DNA from 2 places in the Neobacillus canaveralius genome. Region 1 is predicted to be linked to the other one. Evidence: predicted binding sites of a transcription regulator. Region 1 holds the regulator's gene; the other holds the start of a gene.
The links. The regulator LexA, encoded in region 1, represses DNA repair genes until DNA is damaged. The targets are predictions, from matches to a motif close to CGAACATATGTTCG.
Positions count from the first base shown of each region.

Region 1 (4,738 bases):
ATAGCATTATAAATCAGCAGAAGGAGAGGAGAAATTTAAGTGAGTGGAAAAGAAATACGCCGCTCAATGCCACTATTCCCAATTGGAACGGTTATGCAGCTAACAGAATTAACTGCTAGGCAAATCCGTTACTATGAAGAGCACGAATTGATTTCTCCAGCTAGAACAGATGGGAATAGAAGACTCTTTAGCTTAGTTGATATTGATAGACTATTAGAAATTAAGGATCTCATTGATCAAGGAATTAATATGGCTGGTGTTAAACAGCTGTTATTGGTCAAAGAGCAACAGTCAAATGTTATCCAGCAGCAGGCTGAAAAAGCCAAGCAGGAATTAACAGACGATCAGTTAAGAAATCTACTACGTCAAGAGTTACAGCAAGCTGGTAGATTTAATCGTTCGTCACTAAGGCAAGGGGATATGTCACGATTTTTCCATTAATTAAATTTTGGAGGTAATAATGATGGCAAAGTTTACTAGAGAAGATATTAAGCGGTTGGCAGCAGAGGAAAATGTTAAATTTATTCGTTTACAATTCACTGACATTCTAGGAACAATTAAAAACGTTGAGATTCCTGTTAGTCAGTTAGAAAAAGCTCTTGATAATAAAATGATGTTTGACGGTTCTTCTATCGAAGGTTTCGTACGAATTGAAGAATCTGATATGTATCTATATCCAGATTTAAATACATGGGTAGTGTTCCCGTGGACAGCTGAAAAAGGGAAAGTTGCTCGTTTAATCTGTGATATCTACACTGCAGAAGGAAACCCATTTGATGGAGATCCTCGTAACAACTTAAGAAGAGTATTAAAGGAAATGGAAGAGTTAGGTTTCACTAATTTTAACTTGGGACCTGAACCAGAATTCTTCTTATTTAAATTAGACCAAAAAGGTGAGCCAACACTAGAATTGAACGACCAAGGCGGCTACTTCGATTTCGCTCCAACAGATTTAGGAGAAAACTGCCGACGTGATATCGTACTAGAACTAGAAGAAATGGGCTTTGAAATTGAAGCTTCTCACCACGAAGTAGCACCAGGACAACACGAAATCGATTTTAAATATGCGGATGCGTTAACAGCTTGTGACCAAATCCAAACATTTAAATTAGTAGTAAAAACAATTGCTCGTAAACATGGTTTACATGCAACGTTCATGCCAAAGCCATTATACGGAGTAAATGGATCCGGAATGCACATGAATCTTTCATTATTTAAAGATGGCGTTAATTCATTCTACGAGCCAACTGGTGATTTAGAAATGAGTGATACTGCTCGTCAATTCATCGCTGGTATCTTAAAGCACGCACCAAGCTTTACAGCGGTAACAAACCCAACTGTTAACTCTTATAAGCGTCTAGTACCAGGTTACGAAGCACCTTGTTATGTTGCTTGGTCTGCTAGAAACCGTTCGCCGTTAATTCGTATCCCGGCTTCTCGCGGCTTAAGCACTCGTGTAGAAGTAAGAAGCGTTGACCCGGCTGCTAACCCATACCTGGCGATGGCTGTTCTATTAAAAGCTGGTTTGGACGGAATTAAGAACAAATTAACTCCTCCAGCTCCAGTTGACCGTAACATCTATGTTATGAGCAAAGAAGAAAGAATCGAAGAAGGAATCATTGATCTTCCAGCAACTTTAGCTCAAGCATTAGATCAATTAAAGACTGATGAAGTAATCGTAGCTGGATTAGGAGAGCACATCTTCGAACACTTTATCGAAGCAAAAGAAATCGAGTGGGATATGTTCAGAACCGTCGTTCACCCTTGGGAACGCGAACAATACATGAGCATGTACTAAAATTAAGTAACCCAGTATTGACTGAAGTCTTTACTGGGTTATTTTTGCGTTCATGATTCTTTTTTTTCTTTATTTTCATTTAGTTCCTTAAATCTAGTGAGTATGATATCACCACTAATCCCGGCAAGGGCCGATAAAAAAATGGTTTCTACCATGGAATTTGGAGTTGTGTACATCAGGATGAGGAGAGCTGCTACAGCACCAAGAAGCATTTCTTCTAAAAAACCTAAATAAATGAACCTTTTTGTTTTCCGAGGCATAATAATCTTTCCGTGCTTTCTGACATGCCCAACAATCCCAACTATAGCACCAATAACCATTGAGAAAATAATGTCATTCAACACTTTTTCCACTCTCCTTAAGCCTAGTTTTTGACCTAAGGTTAAATCATGGTGTAATACTATTATACAAATAGTGGAAACTAGTTAGAATGAGTAAATATACACATTTTTGTATAATGTCCAGATAAAAAGAGCAGATCTGCTAAATCTGCTCTTTTGGCTCTAATGAATATGTCGATAAACCCCAATTACTTTTCCAAGGATTGAAACGTTTCTTAAGATAATAGGATCCATGGTTGAGTTCTCAGGCTGCAAGCGAATGTAATCTTTTTCTTTAAAAAATCTTTTACAGGTCGCTTCATCTTCCTCTGTCATCGCAACGACGATATCTCCATTGTTCGCAGTTGGCTGCTGTCTTACGATTACGTAATCTCCATCGAGAATTCCTGCTTCTATCATACTCTCACCCATGATTTCTAGCATAAATACTTGCTCATCTGCAGGTGCTAGACTCTCGGGGAGTGGAAAAAACTCTTCAACGTTTTCGATAGCGGTAATAGGAAGGCCTGCAGTTACTTTACCCACAATCGGTACATTGACAACATTATTTCTTGGGATATTAACAGTTTCATCCACATCTAGTATTTCGATCGCTCTCGGTTTAGTAGGATCTCGTCTAATGAGTCCTTTGCTTTCCAATCGTGCTAAATGACCGTGGACGGTAGAACTAGAAGCAAGTCCTACTGCTTCACCAATCTCCCGAACGGATGGCGGATAACCCTTTTTCTTTACTTCCCCTTTAATAAATTCAAGGATATCCTGCTGGCGCTTAGATATTTTTGTCATTATAGATACACCTCGCCCTATGTAATATTTACCTTTATTATAGCATGTTCGTATATTTTATACAAACATAAGTTCGAATTGTTATTGACAACAAACAAATGTTCGGATTATAATAAAAACATAAAAATCGAACATATATTCTGGATAGGGGTTATAGTATGAAAAAAATTATGGACAAATACTCTTATGCTATTTTATTAATTATTTTGAGCTGCGTAGTAGCTTTTATTTTATCATTACGTTTTAACGCGGATGTAGAAGAAACGTTTTTAACGATCACTGTGTCGGAAGGGGATTCTCTTTGGAAAATCTCTAATCAATATTCCAACCAACATTCTTACTCGAATGATGAATTTGTCAGTTGGGTTAAGCACCATAACAAAATCGATGGAGATAAAATTTATCCTGGGGAAGAAATCATAATTCCTGTAAACTATGAAGTTGGGACTGTGACTGAATATGCTAGTGCTGCTGGGGAATAAAGTCATATGGTGAATGCAATTATTTACTGCCGTGTAAGTACAAACAAAGAAACCCAGGAAACATCTTTAAAGCGTCAGGAAGAGGAGCTCACACAGCTTGCTAGTCAATATCATTTTCATGTGGCCACCATTATTAGGGAACAGGCAAGTGGTTATGAACTAGAAAGAGACGGAATTCTGGAGTTATTAGATCTTTTGAAAGGTAAAGATATACAAGCCGTGTTAATTCAGGATGAAACAAGACTCGGAAGAGGGAATGCAAAGATCGCCCTCTTGCATTGTATCTTAAAAGAAGATGTGAAACTTTATAGTATTTCTCATAATGGTGAATTGCAGTTATCTGAAAGTGATTCAATGGTATTGAAAATCGTTGGTATGGTTGAAGAATATCAGCGTAAGTTACATAATATTAAAATTAAACGTGGAATGAAACGAGCCGTAGCTAACGGATATAAGCCTGAGAAAAATCTAAAAAATATCGAATCAAGTTCTGGGCGGGAGAAAATAGAAGTACCAGTAGAAGAAATAGTCAGACTTAGACAAAATAAATTAACTTTTTCAGAGATAGCTGCTACTTTAAGGGGATTTGGGTATAATATTTCAAAAGCAACCGTCCACAGACGCTATCAGGAATTTCAAGAATCTATTGAATCAGAAGAAGAGTAGACCATTTGCCTTGTCAGATGGTCTACTTTTTAGTAAAATCAGTTTTTAAGTGCGGCTGTGGTAACAATAATTGTGCTTTTAATCACTCAGTTGATTGGAGCGGAAGGCACGAAGACTCCTGCGGGAGGAGGCTCCCCGGACCGCCCGCGGAAAGCGAAGTGCCTCGGGACAGGCAGAAACCGCCTGTCTCTGCGGTGATTATTCCAAGAAGCATTCCTTAGTGGAGCGGAAATCAACGGCCTTGGATACCACGGCCTAAGTTAATGAAAGGAGGGTCCAAAATGCTCTCAAAAGAAAAAATGGCAAGAATTAATGAACTTGCGAGAAAAGCTAAAGCAACGGGATTAACAGAAGCAGAAGCGAAGGAACAAACAAAATTAAGAAGCGAGTATCTGACCACTTTCCGCAGTTCTATGCTGGATACATTAACAAATACAAAAATCATGGATCCTGAGGGAAATGACGTAACGCCGGAAAAAATAAAACAAAGAAAAAAATATAATCTTCATTAAATCCTAAAGGAAAACATTTAGTTTTCCTTTTTTACATATTGCGCGACAACCTGTGTCAAAATATAATATAGTGAAATAATTTGTTTAGTAGTCAAATTAATTGTTGAATTATTGTGTTTAGAGCTATAATATAAAGGTTGTTATTATTTTTTT
Region 1 covers NZ_JBDFLL010000001.1:4,186,109-4,190,846, reverse strand. The annotation lists gene ABC255_RS20690 (MerR family transcriptional regulator) at 40-441, shown strand; gene glnA (type I glutamate--ammonia ligase) at 464-1,798, shown strand; gene ABC255_RS20680 (DUF4257 domain-containing protein) at 1,849-2,142, opposite strand; gene lexA (transcriptional repressor LexA) at 2,302-2,925, opposite strand; gene yneA (cell division suppressor protein YneA) at 3,096-3,407, shown strand; gene ABC255_RS20665 (YneB family resolvase-like protein) at 3,417-4,073, shown strand; gene ABC255_RS20660 (DUF896 domain-containing protein) at 4,355-4,585, shown strand.

Region 2 (4,738 bases), 2.4 Mb from region 1:
ATTGCTTCTGATAAAGTCATATTCATAAGTTCAAGCTGCTGCTCATCGATTTCTTTCCGCTCTTCATACTGATCTTCCTTCACCCAGTCTCTGAGCATTTTTATATGCTCAGGAAGCATCATTGAAACCCATTTGATTCTTCCGCGGTCGCGAATCATTCACATTCTCCTCCTTACTTCGTCGTTGTCCAGCGCAAGCAGCCAAGGCGCTTACGCTTTTCTGTTTATCTCTTATGTCCTCCAACTAGTGTAGCCCGGTGCTTTGCCGTTCCGGCAGCTGTATAGGAAACAGCCCGCAGCAGGGAACCTGAACCAAAGCGTCTGCGGATAGAATCCACTACGTAGCCAAGCTCCCGCCGCTTTACCGCACCCATGTCAAACAAGTCGAGCTGAAACTCATAATCATCGACGATATTTCCGACACTAATGGCAATCTGCCTTACCGTCTTTCCTGTATAATGTTCGTGGAATAATTCGAGACAGACTCGGTAAAGGTCCATCGTTACATTCGTTGGCTGCTTAATAGTTCTTGAGCGATGAAAGCCGCCTCCGAGTTCATCTTGGCTATAGCCAATGCTAAGGCTGATTGTCCTCCCAGCCTTACGGCGAGATCTCGCTCTTCGGGCTACTTCCTCACACATTTCTAAAATTACATGCTTTATCTCTTCTTCTTCTTTATAATCTCTTAAAAGAATTTGGCTTTTTCCAAAGCTGATTTGCCCCTCAACAAGGGGTGCTCCCAAATCTGAAAGGTCTACTCCCCAGGCATGATGATAAAGCTGATTGCCCATAATTCCAAATTTCTTTTCCAGTGCTTCTAAATCATAGCGAGCCAGCTGACCAACGGTAAATATGCCCATTCCATTTAGCGTTTTTTCAACACGCCTGCCGATTCCCCACATTTCTCTTAGCGGTGAAACCTTCCAAAGCTTGTTCTGGACGTCCTCATACTTCCATTCAGCAATGCCATGTTTCTTTGCTTCAAGATCGAGACAAAGCTTTGACAGTAACATATTAGGACCAATTCCGACTGCACAGGGAAGCTGAAATTCACGTTCAATATCATCCTTTATTTTTGCTGCAATCGTAAAGGCGTCCCCCCATAAATGAAGGGCCCCATCCACCTTGATAAAACTTTCATCAACGCTATACGTGTGTATTGCTTCCTTTGGTACATAACGATTAAACACACGGGTAATCTCAGTAGAAATACGCAAGTAAGTTGCCATTTTCGGCTCGACCACTTGAATGCGCGGGTCATCGGGAATTTCAAATAGCCTGGAACCTGTTTTAATTCCAAATTCTTTCTTTAAAAGCGGTGATGCGGCAAGCACAACACTTCCATTCCGTTCTTTGTTACCGGCCACAGCTAGATAGCAAGTCAAGGGATCAAGACCATGCATGACAGCGGAACAGCTTGCATAAAAGCTCTTCATGTCGACGCATAAAATATGATTGTGCGGTAACGTGCTGTAATCGACCATGACTTTTCCCTCCATATTCGAAAAGCGTAGGGCGCCCGCCTATCGGCGACAAGCATAAGACGAGCCGGCATGAAGGTTGCTCTTTAACCTTCTTGACGGATTGGCTTATGACCTCGAGCCGATGGTGCCCGGAGCTAGACATAATTAAATATCGAACGTTTGTTCCTTATATTATATACATATATTACGCGAATATACGTTCGCATTCAATGGAAATTTTTTGACATGTTTCATGGTTTTGGTTATTTTTCTGATGAAAAAAACGGTATAATTGTGAATGGGGTGCACATATATGGAGAAAAAGCTCATCATTAAGATGATAAAAAATTGTTTTAAACAATATTATTCCGAAGTGGATTCACTGCCAATGAGCAGTAATGATTTAGAAGCGCTTGCGGAGCGGATTATTCAAATAAAAGTAGAACAGCCTTCGGTAGATTTATACGAGGCTGTGAATGATACTGTATACGAATTTTTAACAGGATGAAAGCAAAAAAACCGCTGTCGCGGTTTTATTTTTTGTTAAATGCTTTTTTTCCAATACGTTCAAATAGTCTTGGAAAGAGAACATAGACAACGCTGCCCATGTTCATCCAGCGCGGCAGATTGATTTCTCTCGTTTTCGTGAGCATACTGTCAACGACTTTCCGAGCCACATATTCAGGCTGAAGCATAAACTTTTTAACATTTTTAACATATGTGCCTTTTTCATCGGCTATGTTAAAAAAGTTCGTTGCAATCGGTCCTGGATTCACAGATGTCACCAGAACATTATAATCACTAAGCTCCATCCTTAGTGAATTGGTATAGCCAAGAACAGCATGTTTGGTAGCCGAATAAACACTTGATTTTGGCGTAGCGATTTTGCCCGCCTGAGAGGCAATATTAATAATATGACCAAAACGGCGTTCGCGCATTTTCGGAAGTACCATACTTGTACAGGCCATCAGTCCGACAACATTAACTTCGAACATCCCCTTGATTTCATCCATTGTTGCTTCATGGGCTTCACGGAAAACACCGAAACCGGCATTATTAACCAGAATATCTACTTCGCCATTCTCCGCGAAAATAGTTGTAAAAACTTCCTTCACTTTTTCCGTATCAGAGACATCTAATTGATAGACCTCTACCTTTACTCGATGCTTTTGCTGCAATTCCATTTGCAGCTGCTTCAACTTTTCTATACTTCTTGCAATCAGAACAAGGTTGGCACCACTTGCCGCACAAAGTTTGGCGATTTCAGCACCAATCCCCCCAGATGCACCGGTAATGACAATATTTTTACCCTTAAGTTGTTCCCTAACCATACTCACACCTCATCTAGCTTGATAAAGGACTGGTTGATGATCCTCACTACTACTAATCTCGCCGATTGAGGCTAAATAGTCAAGCTGGCCCACGGTTTCAGATAATGTCAATATCAATTCACGCTTATACGCTGTAGGAAAAAGCCGTTTGCAAAGTTCAAATACAGTATGCTTCTCCTCTTTTAGCCAATTATTAACCTTCATGGCACGTTCATGTTGATGAATCAGTCTTTTTTCAATTAGCTCTTTTAATTGGAAAACTTCCTCGCCATGACCTGTGTAAACACATTGAATTGGATAAGATAACAGCTTTTTCATCGAATGATTATGCTGCAGCTGCGCCTTCGGTCTTTCTACTTCACCTGGTGCCGGCATCTCTAGGAATGGATTCGGAGAGATATGTGCAAGAATCAGATCCCCTCCTATAAGAATGCCATCACTTTCTCGAAATAGAGCGATTTGACTCTGGGCATGGCCAGGTGTCTCAATGACTTTCCATTCGCTTAACCCCGGCGGAATCATCCCTTCAACCAGTTCTCCCGTCAATGAGCGGTTACAGGAGTACCTGAATGTTTGTCTTAAATGTAGGAGAGACGAAAAATATTCTGAGGGAATTCCAAAGTCAACAAATTGTCTTCGAAAAAAATCCTCTTGTTCTTGAAAAAACGCATCTGTTGGTTTAATCCATCGTTCATTGAGCGGATGTCCGTAAACCTCTACCTCATCTGATAGGAAATCAAGCATTCCAACATGATCGGCATGATGATGAGTAATAATCACCTGTTCAATATCATCCGGGCTTAAATGTAATTGCGACAACTGTGTCTTGAAAGCAATCCATGAATCCTTGGTTTTCACACCACAATCGACAAGTGTCAGCACCTCTCCTTTAATTAAGTAAACATTAACGTCCCCGACTGCATAAGGAGTCGGCAAAATTATTTTCGCGATACCGTCTTTCCATTCTGCCATTCAAAAAACTCCTATCGTTATTTATAAATAAAATGTGAACATTTTTTGACAATTATTTATATAGCAAGTGTAACGAATTTACCTTTCGATTGTCATTATTTTTGCATAATAAATTTAAAATAAATAAAAAATTCAGATTTTATCACTTGACAGAAAGACCGATATCTTGCATAATCACTAATAAAATTTGATTCGTACATTCGCGACGATTAAGACCAGTAAATGAACGGAAGCTAGACCTTTCGTCCTTTTCGGATGAGGGGTCTTTTTGTTTTTTATAAAGATTATGAGGGGGCAAAATTAATGAAAAAAATAGCATTTATTGGTGCCGGTTCGATGGCTGAAGCATTTATTTCAGGCATTCTAGAAAATAGTTTGATTGAGAGAAAGAATGTATGGGTTACAAATAATTCAAATGCAGAGCGGTTGAAGAAGCTAAGTGATACGTATGGCGTCCGTACCACCTATGATTTAAACGAATTGTTTGCAGGAGCTGACATCGTCATTTTATCAATGAAGCCAAAGGATGCCGCAACGGCTATCCAATATATTCGTGAATATTTAACCGAAAGAATGCTAGTAGTTTCTGTATTAGCTGGTGTGTCCATGAGTACAATCGAAACATTGGCGAGATTACCGATAGCGGTTGTTAGAGCAATGCCTAATACATCAGCAGCCGTTGGAAAATCTGCCACTGCTGTTGCTGTAAATGAACGAGTTAGCCCTCAGCAAATTGAATTAATGAAAGATCTGTTTGGAACAGTCGGCTTGACTACTTTTGTAGAAGAAGAGCAGCTTGACGCTGTTACAGGACTCTCCGGCAGCGGCCCGGCGTATATTTATTACCTTATTGAAGCAATGGAAAGAAGTGCTGTTGAGGTTGGACTCGATAAGGATATGGCGAGTGAATTAATCGTGCAAACATTAATTGGAGCCGCTGAGATGGTGAAAAACTCCACAAAATCATCTGAAC
Region 2 covers NZ_JBDFLL010000001.1:1,817,918-1,822,655, reverse strand. The annotation lists gene ABC255_RS09115 (YolD-like family protein) at 1-158, opposite strand, end outside; gene ABC255_RS09110 (Y-family DNA polymerase) at 224-1,483, opposite strand; gene ABC255_RS09105 (YqzH family protein) at 1,776-1,970, shown strand; gene ABC255_RS09100 (SDR family NAD(P)-dependent oxidoreductase) at 1,996-2,793, opposite strand; gene ABC255_RS09095 (MBL fold metallo-hydrolase) at 2,803-3,765, opposite strand; gene proC (pyrroline-5-carboxylate reductase) at 4,069-4,738, shown strand, end outside.
Region 2: the regulator LexA is predicted to act here: its motif matches at 1,673-1,686, upstream of ABC255_RS09105 (YqzH family protein).